2 regions of the Actinosynnema sp. NPDC050436 genome follow, and region 2 is predicted to be linked to the other one. Evidence: riboswitches for the same ligand, from Rfam matches in the RefSeq annotation. Region 2 holds a riboswitch; the other holds the start of a gene.
What was found. Region 2 has a riboswitch for cobalamin ahead of AB0I60_RS02375 (CoA-acylating methylmalonate-semialdehyde dehydrogenase). Riboswitches for the same ligand answer to the same signal wherever they lie in the genome.

Region 1 (6,978 bases), on a different contig from region 2:
TGCTGGCAGCGTCTCCAGCGTCGTTCCACCCCTCGAACGCCGCCACCATGATCGGGTTGGTGAGCGGTTTCGCGGGGTCGAAGGGGATCTTGGCGGCCTGGTCCGGATCGGTCACCGGGTCAGACTACGACCACCGCCGCGCACCCGACGCCGTAGGCTTGGGCCATGTCGGCTCGTGTCCTCCCGCCCGTCCGGGACGCACCGGCCGACCGCCCCGCCGCTGTGGACGCCCCGGCGGGTGCCGCACCTCGGGCAGTGCCCGGGACCGACCACGACACCGCAGGTCAAGGCACGTGTGGCGGGTGGCGGTGGTGACCGGGCGCAGGGCACCGCGCGGCGGGCGGGGAGAGGAGCCGGCTCCCCGCCGGTCGGAGTTGTCCGAAGTGCACCTTCCGGGCGAATCCCGGTCGGCTGCGGAACCGTCCGCCGTCGAGGCCGCCCCCGTGCGCGAGGCCGCTCCCGTGCGCGAGGCCGTGGTCCCGCGCACAGGTCCGAAGCGGTGCGGGAGGCGGGGTGCCCGGAAACGGCTCGGGTGGTGGCGCGGTGGTCAGGCACAGTGTGGCCTGCGCGCACCGGCGAGGGTGGGCGTCGTGGACCGGTCCGGGCGGGACGTCCGGCCGGTGAGGGAGTGGAGGGGACCCAGAGGTGAGCGTCGAAGCGGTGCTGTGGGACATGGACGGCACGCTGCTGGACTCGGAGAAGCTGTGGGACGTCCCGCTGTACGAGTTCGCGGAGAAGATGGGCGGCACGCTGTCGTTGGAGACCCGGCAGGCCATGGTCGGGTCCAACGTGCCGACGACGATGGCACTGCTGTTCGCCGAGGTCGGCCTGACGCCCACCGAGGAGGAGACGGCCGACGGCGCGGCCTGGATCATGCGGCGCACCGAAGAGGTGTTCCGGGCCGGCCTGCCGTGGCGCCCGGGGGCGCGGGAGGCGCTGCGCGCGGTGCGGGAGACCGGCGTGCCGATGGCACTGGTGACCTCGACCGAACGCGCGCTGACGGAGGTCGCGCTGGACACCATCGGCCGGGACCTGTTCGACGTGACGGTGTGCGGTGACGAGGTGGAGGGCCGCAACAAGCCCCTCCCGGACCCGTACCTCAAAGCCGCGACCCTGCTCGGCGTGGACGCGGCGGCGTGCGTGGCGGTCGAGGACTCGCCGACCGGCGTGAGGTCGGCGGTGGCGGCGGGGTGCACGGTGCTGGTCGTGCCGTGCGACGTCCCGGTGCCGCCAGGGGAGCGCCGGGTCTTCCGCGACTCGCTGGTCGGGGTCGACCTGGCCGTCCTCGGCGCCCTCCGCGCCTGATCGGGCCGGGCTCGATCGAGCCGTGCCCGGTCCGGTGGGAGCCGGACCGGGCACGGGCGCGATCAGGCGACGGCCGCCGTCCGGGCCTTCCTGCCGCCGCGCCGGACCGCCGGGTCGACCAGCAGGCCGAACACGACGCCGAGGCCCAGCCACAGGGTGGCCGTCTCGGCGAGCGACGCGAGGCGGAACTCCCACAGCACGTCGCTCGGCATGTCGGCGGGCACCGCGTCCGGCGGTGCGGGGAAGACCAGCAGGACGACCGCGACCGCGACCACCACGGCCACCCCGACCACCGTGGACCGGACCGGGCCGCTCAGGTGCCCCAGCCGGGACGCCAGGAAGCTCGCGCCGAACACCACCAGCAGACCGGCCGCGACGACCCCGAGGTAGAGCACCGTCCGGTAGTCGACCGTCTCCGGGTCGCCCACCGCCGGCGGGTTGGCCGGGTACTTGACGGCCGGCAGCAGCGCCGCCGCCCCGAACACCGCCGCCGAGAGCGTCACGCTCCGGGTGAACGGCGGCCGGCCCGCGAACCAGCGCCGCGACCCGGCGTAGGCGGTGGCGAACAGCGCGCCGACCGCCAACCCGACGATCACCGCCGCGAGCACGCCGCCCAGCATCTGGGTGCCCCGGCCGAACATCTCGCCGTGGTCGTGCCCGCCAGGCTCCACCGGTTCGGTGGCGGCGCGGGCCTCCTCGACGGCCAGCGCGGCCCGGATCGGCACCTCGACCACGACGAGGCCGACCAGGCCCGCCAGCAGCCCGGCGACGCCACCCGCACCGACGCCGCGCAGCAGCACGTTCTTGTAGGTGTCCACGGTCGGCCCTAGTGGCACGGGACGCCGAGCGCGTGGCGCCCGTCGTGGAAGAACTCGTGCAGCGACTCGGCGGCGTGACCGAGCGCGATGCCGTTCTCCTGGAGGACCAGCCAGGTCACCATCAGCGCGACCAGGGCGACGGCGTAGGCCCACTTGGGGATGGGGATGGACAGGGAGTGCGCGGGGCTCGTCAAGACGGCCTCCTCCATACCTCGTGGAAGGTCAACAACAACTCGCGCCGCAGCCGGTCTCCTGACTCCCGGATCGACACCGTCCCCGCGTCTTCCCAGCCGCACCGTGCGACCAGTGACGTTCTCGGCGGGTTGGCTCCCCGGTCACAGTGGCGAGGACCGCGCCGGATTCCCACCGGCTTCCCGTCCACTGCGGCTGTGGAACCGTAGATGTCCGGCGCGTCCGGGCACAACCGACCAGACGAGTTGTCGTACTCCGCGCAGACGGTCCGCGAGGTCGTCCCATCAGGTCTGGCGGGGCGGGAGCGGGCAGTCGCCACAGGTCCCGCCGCCGTCGAGGCGGTAGTACAGGCAGCAGCTCCGCCGCCGGAAGGCGACCTCGCCGGGGAACGGCACGAAGTCGCCGGAGCCCCGCAGCCCGGGTGCGTCCAGCAGGCGTTCGCCCAGCACCACGCACTCCTCGGTGGACGCGGTGCCGCTGTGGCCCACCGTCCGCAGCGCCCCGGCGATGGACGACGCCGCGTTGCCCCACAGCAGCCCGCGCGCCACCGGCACCACGTCCCGGATCGCCGCCACCACCGGCTCCAACGACTCGGAGATCGACACCCCCGCGACGGGTTCGCCGATCCGAACCCGCATCCCGTCCGCCCCGAAGCGCCACCACACGTTCCCGGGCCGGATGTCGGGCACGACCCCGCCCACGGCGTGCGCGGCGACCGTCGGGCACAGCAGCCGCGCGGAGTACCCGAGGAAGAACAAGGACGCCGCGACCCGCGCCTCCCCGGTCCGGTACCGCTCACCGATGGCCGACAGCGCGTCCGGCAGCGCCCGCCCGTCGACCAGTTCGGCACCCGACCGCCAGCCGGCACCGTCGGCGGCGGTCGGGCGACCGACGTCCAGCGCGAAGAACGGGCTGATACCTCGGACGCGCCGCAGGGTGGAGAGCACCGGTTCGTAGTCGGACACGCGATCAGTCTGCCCGGCCGCCGGCCCGCTACGGGAGGTAGCCCGTTACGGGATGTAGAAGGTCGTGATGTCGCTCGTGACCGGTGGGAAGAGGGTGTGCATGAGGTCCGCGTTCGGCCCCGGGTAGACGTCGGCGAAGCGGGCGGTCAGCCCGCGCAGGCCGAGCGGGCCGAACAGCAGCGACTCCAGCAGGTCCGGCGCCACCCCGGCCCCGCCCGCCGCATACGGCGCCTGCATCACCCCTCCGGCCACGACCGGCCCCACCTCGCCGGCCCGGTACGGCAGGCGCACGTGCCGGCGGTAGAAGGACACGACGGCCTCGCCCTCCGCGTCCGCGAACGCCGAGGCGGCCAGCCGCCTGCCGAACACCGGCCGCAGGCGGTCCAGCAGCGCGACCGGGTCGGCCACCCGCACGTAGTACGAGCCCGCGTCCTCCGGCACCGGCCCCAGGAGCGGTTCGAGCGCCTGGCCCGCGACCGTCCCCGGCCGCTCGTTCGCCGACGTCGCCTTGGTGTGCGCGACCAGCGCGTGCACGGCGGCGGCGTCCACCGCAGCCACCTCGCACAACCGCACGCCCTCCTCCGGCGGCGTCGAGCGGCCGGTCCCGACCGGCACCCCGTCCCGCTCCACCAGCCACTGGTGGCTGCCGCCGCGCTCGACCAGCCAGCGCCACAGGCCGGCACCGTGCGGCATCCGCAGGTCCGCCCGGGACTGCTCGGCGTCCTGCAGCGCCGCCATCGCCGGGATGTCGGCGAGCGTGGCCTCCCGCACCACGTCCGTGCCGGCCGTCGGCGTGCCGACGACGTCGCGCGTCGCCGAGATCGGCACGGCGTAGGTGTAGCCGAACAGCCGGTAGAAGTACGGGATGCCGACCATGATGCCGACCAGGTGCCCGCGAGCCGCCGAGCGCTCGTGCGCCCACCCCATCAACGCCCGGACCAGGCCGCGCCCCTCGTAGTCCCGGTGGGTGGCGACCAGCTCCACCTGCCCGGCGGGGATCTCCACGCCGTCCAGCACGAGCGTCTCGTCCAGCAGGGTGAGGGTCGACACGACCCGGTCGCCGTCCACGACGACCGCGCACGCGTCCCACCCGGCGTCCGGGTCCGAGACCACCAGCCGGTGGTCCACCGCGTCCTCCGGCTCGCCCCGCTCGGCCAACAGCGCACCGATCTGGTCGAGGTCACGCGGCTGCGCGGTGCGCAGCACCAAGCCGCTCGGCGAGGTCATCCGTGCAGTGTCGGGCCTCCTCCCGCCGACGTGCCACCGCATTTCCCGAGCCGGCCCCCGAACCCGTTTGGCCGCCGGGCCGCGCGTGACGCACAATCCCGGCCATGTCCTGGCTCCCGTCCGACTTCGTCCACCCCACCCGCGTCGAGCTGGGTCCGGGCCACCACCTGCGGCCGATCCAGGCGTCCGATGTGGACCTGGACTACCCGGCGGTGATGGGTTCCCGGGAACGGCTGTGGTCGATCTTCGGCGAGAAGTGGAACTGGCCACCGGTGACCATGACCTACGAAGAGGACCGCGCCGACCTCGCCCGCCACGCGCGGGAGGCCGAAGCCCACGAGTCGTTCAACTACGCCCTGTTCGACAACGACGAGACCGCGCTGCTCGGCTGCGTCTACATCGATCCGGCCGAGGACGCCCTCGTCTCGTGGTGGGTGGTGGACGAGTACGCGGGCACGGAGCTGGAACGCACCCTCGACGCCTTCGTGCCCGAGTGGATCGCCCGCGACTGGCCGTTCACCACGCCCCAGTTCGGCCTCTGACACAAGCTCTCGGTGAGGCCGTTCACCGAGCACCGGACACACCTTGTGCGGGTGGGACACCGAACCAGCGCCGCAGGGCGTGCGTCAGGTCCTCCGGGGCGGTGCCCGCCCAGGCGACGTACCCGTCCGGTCTGACCAGGACCCCGTCGGCGGGTGGTGTCGGTGTGGTGGCGGCGTGGACGTCCACGCGGTCGACCCACGGCCGGGCAGCGCTTCGCAGGGCCGAAGTGGTGGTGAAGTCGAGCAGCAGCGGGCGGCCGGAACGGGCCAGCCGGGCGAAGGACGTGCCGTGCCCCAGCGGGAGGTCGGGCATCCACCGGCCGGTCATGGGGTGAGGTGACGTGCCCATGTCGTAGACCGTGTCCGCGCCGGACATCAGGTGCGAGATGCGGCGCACGGCCGCCTCGTCCTGGAGCAGCTCGGTGAGGACCCGGCGCAGGGCGGTGACGTTCGGGCCCTCGGCGAGCAGCGCCGACTGGGCACGGCTGTGCGTGATCACCCTGTCGCCCACGGGGCGGCGCTCGGCCTCGTAGCTGTCCAGCAGGTGCGGCGGAGCCCAGCCGCCGACGACGGCGGCCAGCTTCCAGCCCAGGTTCAGGGCGTCCTGGAGACCGAGGTTGAGCCCCGGGCCACCCACGCCGGACTGGACGTGCGCAGCGTCGCCCACGAGCAGGACCCGGCCCTCGCGGTAGCGGTCGGCCAGGCGCGAGTTCGTGCCCTCCGCCCGGCGGTTGAGGGCCGGTGGTCGGCCTTCGGGCTCGGCCAGCGGGAGGTCGACGCCGAGCACGCGCTTCGCGGCGTCGCGCAGCTCGGACAGGGGCATCTCGTCGGTGTCGGTCAGGCCGGACTGCCCCCACTCGATCAGGGCGATGCGGTAGACGCCCGGCTGGAACATGCCGAACGCGAACACGCCGTGCTCGGTGCGGTGGAACGTGCCCGGCCAGAGCACGCCCAAGCCCTCGACGTCGAGCCGCCCGGTCCGGTGGTCGGCCACCGGTTCGCGGATCACCACCTGACCGCTGCGGTGCGTGAAGCCGTGGTCGGTGACGCCGGGAAACCCGATCCCGGCCCGCTTGCGGACCACGCTGTGCCCACCGTCCGCGCCGACGACGTACCGCGCGGCGAGCCGGTAGGGCCCGTCCGGGCCGGAGACGTCCAGGGTCACGTGGTCGTCGTGCTGGGTCAGGTCGGTCGCCCGGTGGCCGCGCTCGACCCGGACGCCCGCGTGGCGCTCCAGCAGCTCTTCCAGTTCGCGCTGGGGGACCGGCAGGGCGAACAGGGCGTTGTCGTCCAGGGTGGACAGGTCGAGGGGGAGCGCGCCGAACTGGAAGAACGGTGCCGGTGTCGGTGGGGACGAGGTGCCGGTGACGGCTTCGTACAGGCCCCGGTAGTCGAGCGCTTGCACGACGCGGCCCACCAGTCCGTTCGCCTTGGGTGTGGAAGTGCGCTCGGGAAGGGCGTCGAGCACGGTGGGCCGGACACCCGCGAGCATCAGCTCGGCGGCCACCATGAGCCCGTTGGGCCCACCACCGACGATGACGACATCGGTGGAAGGGGAGGTGACGACTGACATTTCGGCTCCTTGAGACGTCGTTGAACAGGCCCCACGTCGGGTGGGACCACGAAGGGATGCAAAATCCGGCCGCCCGGCGGAAGGACCGGCGGCAGAGCGATGGAAGGGGCGGCCCAGGCAGAGGGGGCGGGGCGGCGGCAGGTGCGGAGGGACGGCGGCAGATGGGGTCCGGTCACTCGGCTGAGCGGCCGGCGGCGGAGGTGGAGGGGCGGTGGCGGTGGGGGCCGGTCACCCGGCTGAGTGGCGGCGGGGGCGGAGGGTCGGCGGTCGGCTACTCGGGCTGCGGGGCCGGCATGCCGGCAGCCACCTGGGTCAGGGCCTCGCGGACCAGGGGGCCGAGGGGGATTGGGGGATCG
Region 2 (6,978 bases):
GCGTAGCACTCCAGCACGTGTCGGCCGCTGGGCAGCATGGTGACCACGACATCGGCCTCGCGGACCGCCTCGGCCGCGCCGGGGACGCGGTGCACCCCTTCCGCGCCGGCCTGGGGGAGTGGGTCGTAGCCGTCCACCTGGTAGCCGTGCGCGACGAGGTTGGCGGCCATCGGGCCGCCCATGTTGCCCAGTCCGAGGAACCCGATGATCACCGCCCGCCTCCGTTCAGCGTGAAGGGGATCTCCGGTTCGGCGAAGTGTGCGGCGACCAGCTCCTCGTCCACCGCGGACAGCGTGGCCGGCCGCCACTGCGGGTTGCGGTCCTTGTCGATGATCTGGGCCCGGATGCCCTCGGCGAGGTCGTGGCCGCGCAGGCACGCCGCGGAGACCCGGTATTCCTGCTCCAGCACGGATTCCAGGTCGGGCAGCGCCTTCGCGCGGCGCAGCGCGGCCAGGGTGACCTTGAGCGAGGTGGGCGACTTGGCGCGGATCTCCTTGGCGGTGGCGTCCTCGCCGTGCTCGGCGAGCCGGCGCAGGACCTCCTCGACGGTGTCGACGGAGAAGCACGCGTCGATCCAGGACCGTTGGGCGGCCAGTCGGGACGTCCCGGCCGGCACGGCGTGCTCGGCGGCGGGTTCGCCGCGGCGCAGCGCGTCGAGCCGCTCGGCCGGGACCACCAGGTCGGCGAGCCCACAGTGCACCGCATCGGCGGCGTCGAGCACCGCGCCGGTCAGCGCGGCGTAGGTGCCGAGTTCGCCGGGGGCTCGGGAGAGCAGGTAGGTGCCGCCCACGTCGGGCACCAGCCCGATGCCGACCTCGGGCATGGCGAGCTTGGTGCGTTCGGTGACCACGCGCACCGAGCCGTGCGCGGAGACGCCGACGCCGCCGCCCATGACCACGCCGTCCATCAACGCGGTGTAGGGCTTGGGGAATCGGGCGATGCGGGCGTTCATGCGGTATTCGTCGGCCCAGAACGCGAGGGTGCCGGTGCCGCCGCCGCGCGCGTCGTCGTGGATCGGCCGGATGTCGCCGCCCGCGCACAGCCCGCGCTCGCCGGCGCCGTCCACGACCACCGCGCGCACACCGTCGTCGTCGGCCCACTCGACCAGCGCGGCGTCGATGGCGCGCACCATGGCGTGGTCGAGCGCGTTGAGCGCCTTGGGGCGGTTGAGGGTGATGCGGCCGAGTCGGCCCTCGACCCGGATCAGGACGTCCTCCATCAGGCAGCCCCCAGCATTCCGCGTGCCACGATGACCCGCATGATCTCGTTGGTCCCTTCCAGTATCCGGTGCACCCGCAGGTCCCGGACGATCTTCTCGACGCCGTACTCGGCCAGGTAGCCGTAGCCGCCGTGCAGTTGCAACGCCTCGTCGGCGACCTTGTAGCCGGTGTCGGTGGCGAACCGCTTCGCCATCGCGCACAACTGGGTCGCGTCCGGTGTGCCGTCATCCAGCGCGGAAGCGGCCCGCCACAACAAGGTCCGGGCCGCCTCCAGTTCGGTGCGCATGTCGGCCAGCCGGAACCGCAGAGCCTGTGCGGTGCTCAGTGCGGCGCCGAACGCCTCGCGGTCGCCCAGGTAGGCGACCGACTTGTCGAGCGCGGCCTGTCCGCCGCCGAGCGAGCACGCGGCGATGTTGAGCCTACCGCCGTCCAGCGCGGACATCGCGACGGCGAAACCGCCGCCCTCCGCGCCGATCCGGGCGCTCGCCGGCACCCGAACGCCCTCCAGCACGACCTGGCGCGTCGGCTGGGCGTTCCACCCCATCTTGACCTCGTTGGGGCCGAAGGACAGCCCGGGCTCGCCACCGCGCACGACGAACGCCGAGATCCCCTTTGCCCCGGCCGCGCCGGTGCGGGCGAACACCACGTACACGTCGGAGGCACCCGCGCCGGAGATGAACTGCTTCACCCCGTCGAGGACGTAGGAGTCGCCGTCGCGCCGGGCGGTCGTGCGGATCGCCGCCGCGTCCGAACCCGCGCCGGGCTCGGTCAGGCAGTAGCTGCCCAAGATCCGCATCGAGCACAAGTCGGGCAGCAGCGTGGCGCGTTGCTCCTCGGTGCCGTGCCGGTCGATCATCCACGCCACCATGTTGTGGATCGACAGGTAGGCGGCGATGGACGGGCAGCCGCCCGCCAGCGCCTCGAACACCACTGCGGCGTCCAGGCGGCCCAAGCCCGAGCCGCCGACATCCTCGGCGACGTAGATGCCGCCCATGCCGATCTCGGCCGCTTTGCGCAGCACGTCCACCGGGAAGTGCTTGGCCTGGTCCCACTCCACCGCGTGCGGGGCCAGGTGCTCGGCGGCGAAGTCGGCCGCCGTCTCGCGCAGCGCGAGCTGGTCGTCGTTGAGTCGCATCGGCTCAGCCCATGACCGGGATGGTGAAGCCGGCCTGTTCCTTGACCCCGCCCGACCATCGCTGCGTGACCGTCTTCGTCTTGGTGTAGAAGCGGATCGAGTCCGGGCCGTGCTGGTTGAGGTCGCCGAAACCGGACCGCTTCCAGCCGCCGAAGGTGTGGTAGGCGACCGGGACCGGGATCGGCACGTTCACCCCGACCATGCCGGTGTTGACCCGGGAGGTGAAGTCGCGCGCGGTGTCGCCGTCCCGGGTGAAGATCGCCACCCCGTTGCCGAACTCGTGCTCGCTGGGCAGCCGCAACGCCTCCTCGTAGTCCGCCGCGCGCACGACCGACAGCACCGGCCCGAAGATCTCCTCCCGGTAGATCCGCATCTCCGGCGTGACCCGGTCGAACAGCACCGGTCCGAGGTAGAACCCGTTCTCATAGCCCGGGACCGCGACGTCGCGCCGGTCCACGACCAGCTCCGCGCCCTCGGCGACGCCGCTGTCCACGTACTCGCGCACCCGGCGGACCGCGTCGGCGGTCACCAGGGGACCGAAGTCGGCGTTCTCGTCGTGCGACGCGCCGACGTTGAGCGTCCGCACCCGGTCGGCGAGCTTGGCCACGAGCGCGTCGGCGGTCTCCTCGCCGACCGGCACGGCCACCGAAATCGCCATGCAGCGCTCGCCCGCCGAGCCGTAGCCCGCGCCGACCAGCGCTTCCACCACGTTGTCCAGGTCCGCGTCCGGCATCACGACCATGTGGTTCTTCGCACCGCCGAAGCACTGCGCCCGCTTGCCCGACGACGTCGCGGTGTCGTAGACGTGCTTGGCGACCGGCGTCGAGCCGACGAACCCCACGGCGGCGACGTCCGGGTCGGCCAGCAGCGCGTCGACCGCGACCGCGTCGCCGTTGACCACGCTGAACACCCCCGGCGGCAACCCGGCCTCGGAGAACAGCTCCGCCAACCGCAACGGCACCGACGGGTCGCGCTCGGAGGGCTTGAGCACGAACGCGTTGCCGCACGCGATCGCCGGACCGGCCTTCCACAGCGGGATCATCGCCGGGAAGTTGAAGGGCGTGATCCCGGCGACCACGCCCAGCGGCTGCCGCATCGAGTACACGTCGATCCCAGTACCCGCGGACTCGGTGAACTCGCCCTTGAGCAGGTGCGGGATGCCGGCCGCGAACTCCACCACCTCCAGCCCCCGCTGGACGTCGCCACGCGCGTCGGCGATCGTCTTGCCGTGCTCCGAGGCCAGGACCGTGGCCAGGAAGTCGACCTCGTCGCGCACGAGTTCGAGGAACCGCATCAGAACCCTGGCCCGCCGCTGCGGGTTCCACCGCGCCCACTCGGTCTGCGCACGACCGGCCTCGACCACTGCGGCGCGCACCTCCTCCGCCGAGGCCAGCGGGACTCGCGCGACGACACTGCCGGAACTGGGCTCGAACACGTCGGCGAACCGGCCGGACGAGCCCGGGGTCCGCTTGCCGCCGATGAAATGGGTCAACTCGGGTGTGCTGGACATGCTCACTCCGCGTGGAAAGGGCGCCGCCGCCTCGTGGGCGCGGCGCGAGGTGAGCCGACCGCTGCCTCGGCGGCCGGGGACGAGGAGGAGCCGCTACCCGGGCACCTGGAGACGACGCGGGCCTGCTGACGCGTGACATGCCGATGCGGACATGCGTGTCGCTCCATCCTCGTGGACTACACGGGACATCCGCGGCCGGTATCCTGACTCCCGGATCACCACCCGTCCCCGACCTTCCCGGCTCGCGCCAGTGGCCATCGCGTGGGGACGGACTCCCCGGTCACAGTGGCGGGACCGTGCCGGACTCGCACCGGCTTCCCTGCACCGCGGACCTGAGGACACCATAAAGTAGGAAGTCCGACTATGTCGACTGGTGGCGATCCGCCTGGATCGTGACCGGTGACCCAGGTCTCGCCGGCAACCGGCGCACCGCTCCGGGTACCCGTACCCGGCGCACCGAATGGCCGATGCTTCACGCGGCCACGAGTGGCACGCTTGTCGCATCAACTGAATGCGCGGTGGTGGGGGAAGCCGGTGGGAGTCCGGCGCTGACCCGCAACGGTGTGCCGTCCCGGGTGGACGGCGAGCCCGAGTACCCGCTCCGTGCCTTCTGCCCACTCCTGTCGTGGTTCGCGGGAAAGGTCCCATCGTCCATGAGACGTCGTGTTTCTGCTGTGTTCACCCTGTTGTGCGGCCTGCTGCTGCTCGCGCCGGCGGTCGCCTCCGCCACGCCGGTCACCCACAACCGCGCCGACGCCGCCGCCGGCTGGCTGGCCCGCCAGATGGCCGACGGCGAACGGCTCGAAGTCGATTTCGGTGGTGTGCTCTACCCGAGTCAGGGGCTGACGATCGACGCGGTGTTCGCGTTCGCCGCGACCCGCACGGCCGACGACTACGCCGACCGTGCGATCGCGTGGCTCGGGCAACCCGCCGTCACCACCGGCTACGTGGGCTCGGGCGGTGAGGCGTACGCGGGTGCGCACGCCAAGCTCCTGCTCGCCGCCGAGGTGGCGGGGAAGAACCCGAACTCGTTCGGCGGCGTGGACCTGGAGGCCGGGTTGCGCGCGCTGCTCACCCCGTCGGGCCGGTTCTCCGACGTCTCTGCGTTCGGTGACTACAGCAACGCGTTCAGCCAGTCGCTGGCCTTGCTGGCGTTGGACCGCACGGCGGCGGGTGCGCCGGTCGTGGCGGTGGACTTCCTGGTCGGTACGCAGTGCCCGGACGGCGGGTTCCCGCTCGATCTCGCGGCCACGCCGTGCGTGAGCGACGTGGACTCCACTGCGATGGTCACCCAGGCGTTGCAGGCGGTCGGCCGGCCGCTCAGGGCCCAGCAGGGCCTGTCCTGGCTGGTGGGTGTGCAGAACGTGAACGGCGGCTTCGGCGTGGGCGCGAACCCGCCCAACTCGAACAGCACCGGCCTCGCGGGGCAGGCGCTCAAGGCCGGTGGCCGGCTCGTGGCCGCGCACAAGGCCAAGCAGTTCCTCAAGAGCCTCCAGGTCGGCTGCTCCGGCCCGGTGGAGCAGCGTGGTGCGATCGCTTACCAGGCCACGGGTTTCGATCCGGCGACGGTGACCAGGGCGACCGCGCAGGCGGTCCTCGGCGTTGCCGGGGTCGCGCTGTTCGACCTGCACAGCGGCGGCCAGGGCGAGGCCCCGGTTCTCGCGTGCGCGTGACCGGCTGAACGGTCGTGCGCGGCGGTCCCCGGACCGCCGCGCACGATCAGCGGGACGACTTCGCCGGTGCGGGCGACCCGATGTCGCCGAACGTCGGCAGCACGCCGTGCGACGCCTTGCGCGAGGCGCGTCGCAGCGTGGACAGCACGGCCGGGCCGATCACCAGGATGGCGACCGTGTTGGTGATCGCGCGTCCGGTGTCCCAGCCGGCCGTGGAGGTGAGCAGGGTGAACACGGCGAAGCGGTGCAGGTTGTCCAGGACCGGTGCGCCCGGCACGTAGGAGATGTGGCCGTCGTAGTAGTCGACCTCGGCTCCGGTGATGAACGGCCAGAACCACAGGTTCATGAGGAAGCCGAAGACGTAGGCGACGAAGATGCCGTAGCCGACGAGCATCGCGATCTCGGCCTTGCCGGTCACCCGGCGGGGCAGCAGGCCCGCGCCCATCCCGATCCAGGCCGAGCACAGCATCTGGAACGGCAGCCACGGCCCCACGCCGGCGGTGAGCAGTGCGGACGCGAACAGCGACGTGCAGCCCAGGACGAAGCCGAAGCCCGCGCCGAACACCCGCCCGGCCAGCACCAGCAGGAAGAACACCGTCTCGATCCCCGCGACGCCCGCGCCCAACGGCCGCAGTGCCGCGTTGACCGCCGACAGCACCCCCAGCAGCGCCAACGCCTTGGCGTCCATGCCGCCTTCGGACAGTTCGGCCAGCACGATGACGATCAGCACCGGCAGGATGCCCAGGAAGATGAACGGCGCGTCCGGCCCGTGCTGCATGGACTGCGGTTCGACCCGCACCAGCAACGGCCACACGAACATCATCAGCCCGGCGAGCGAGGCCAGTCCCAGCACGACCGCCGAGCGCGGGCCGATTCGCACCACCCGGCCTGCGTCGCTCCAGTCCCGGCTCACGACGCCACCCCGGTTCGCGCGGCACGGACGTCGGCGACGGTGAGCCAGTCCGGGCCCAGGATCTTCGCGACCTGCGGGGCGAACGCGGGGGAGCCGCCCAGGACCTCGGTGGTCGGCCCGTCGGACACGATCTCGCCCTCGGCCATCACCACGGCCCGATCCGCGACCGTGGCGACGAACTCGACGTCGTGGGTGGCGACCACGACCGCCCGCCCCTCGGCGGCCAGGTCGGCGATGATCCGGGCGAGGTTGGCCTTCGCGGTGTAGTCCAGGCCCCGGGTGGGTTCGTCGAGCAGCATCACCGGCGGCGCGGCCGAGAGCTGCACCGCCAGCACCAGCGCCAGCCGCTGACCCTCGGACAGGTCACGGGGATGCCGGTCGGCGACGATGTCCGGGGCGATCCGGTCCAGCAGCGCGCGGCACGTGCCCGGCGCGGCGTTCGACTCCGCGTCGGCGGCGGCGCACTCCCCGGCGACGGTCTCCAGGTACAGCAGGTCGCTCGCGGTCTGCGGGACCAGGCCGACGAG

Region 1: it holds a riboswitch for cobalamin, as region 2 does, so the genes downstream of both, AB0I60_RS13700 (CbtB-domain containing protein) here and AB0I60_RS02375 (CoA-acylating methylmalonate-semialdehyde dehydrogenase) in region 2, are expected to answer to the same signal.

Annotation. Positions count from the first base shown of each region.
Region 1 is NZ_JBFAJV010000004.1:278,409-285,386, reverse strand. Features, by position in the region: gene AB0I60_RS13715 (PAC2 family protein) at 1-115, opposite strand, end outside; gene AB0I60_RS13710 (HAD family phosphatase) at 646-1,305, shown strand; gene AB0I60_RS13705 (CbtA family protein) at 1,368-2,123, opposite strand; gene AB0I60_RS13700 (CbtB-domain containing protein) at 2,132-2,317, opposite strand; cobalamin riboswitch at 2,348-2,538, opposite strand; gene AB0I60_RS13695 ((2Fe-2S)-binding protein) at 2,600-3,280, opposite strand; gene AB0I60_RS13690 (GNAT family N-acetyltransferase) at 3,326-4,507, opposite strand; gene AB0I60_RS13685 (N-acetyltransferase) at 4,612-5,049, shown strand; gene AB0I60_RS13680 (FAD-dependent monooxygenase) at 5,072-6,622, opposite strand; gene AB0I60_RS13675 (TetR family transcriptional regulator) at 6,894-6,978, opposite strand, start outside.
Region 2 is NZ_JBFAJV010000001.1:571,162-578,139, reverse strand. Features, by position in the region: gene mmsB (3-hydroxyisobutyrate dehydrogenase) at 1-212, opposite strand, end outside; gene AB0I60_RS02385 (enoyl-CoA hydratase/isomerase family protein) at 209-1,219, opposite strand; gene AB0I60_RS02380 (acyl-CoA dehydrogenase family protein) at 1,219-2,355, opposite strand; gene AB0I60_RS02375 (CoA-acylating methylmalonate-semialdehyde dehydrogenase) at 2,360-3,865, opposite strand; cobalamin riboswitch at 4,041-4,226, opposite strand; cobalamin riboswitch at 4,347-4,484, shown strand; gene AB0I60_RS02370 (prenyltransferase/squalene oxidase repeat-containing protein) at 4,540-5,538, shown strand; gene AB0I60_RS02365 (ECF transporter S component) at 5,585-6,451, opposite strand; gene AB0I60_RS02360 (ATP-binding cassette domain-containing protein) at 6,448-6,978, opposite strand, start outside.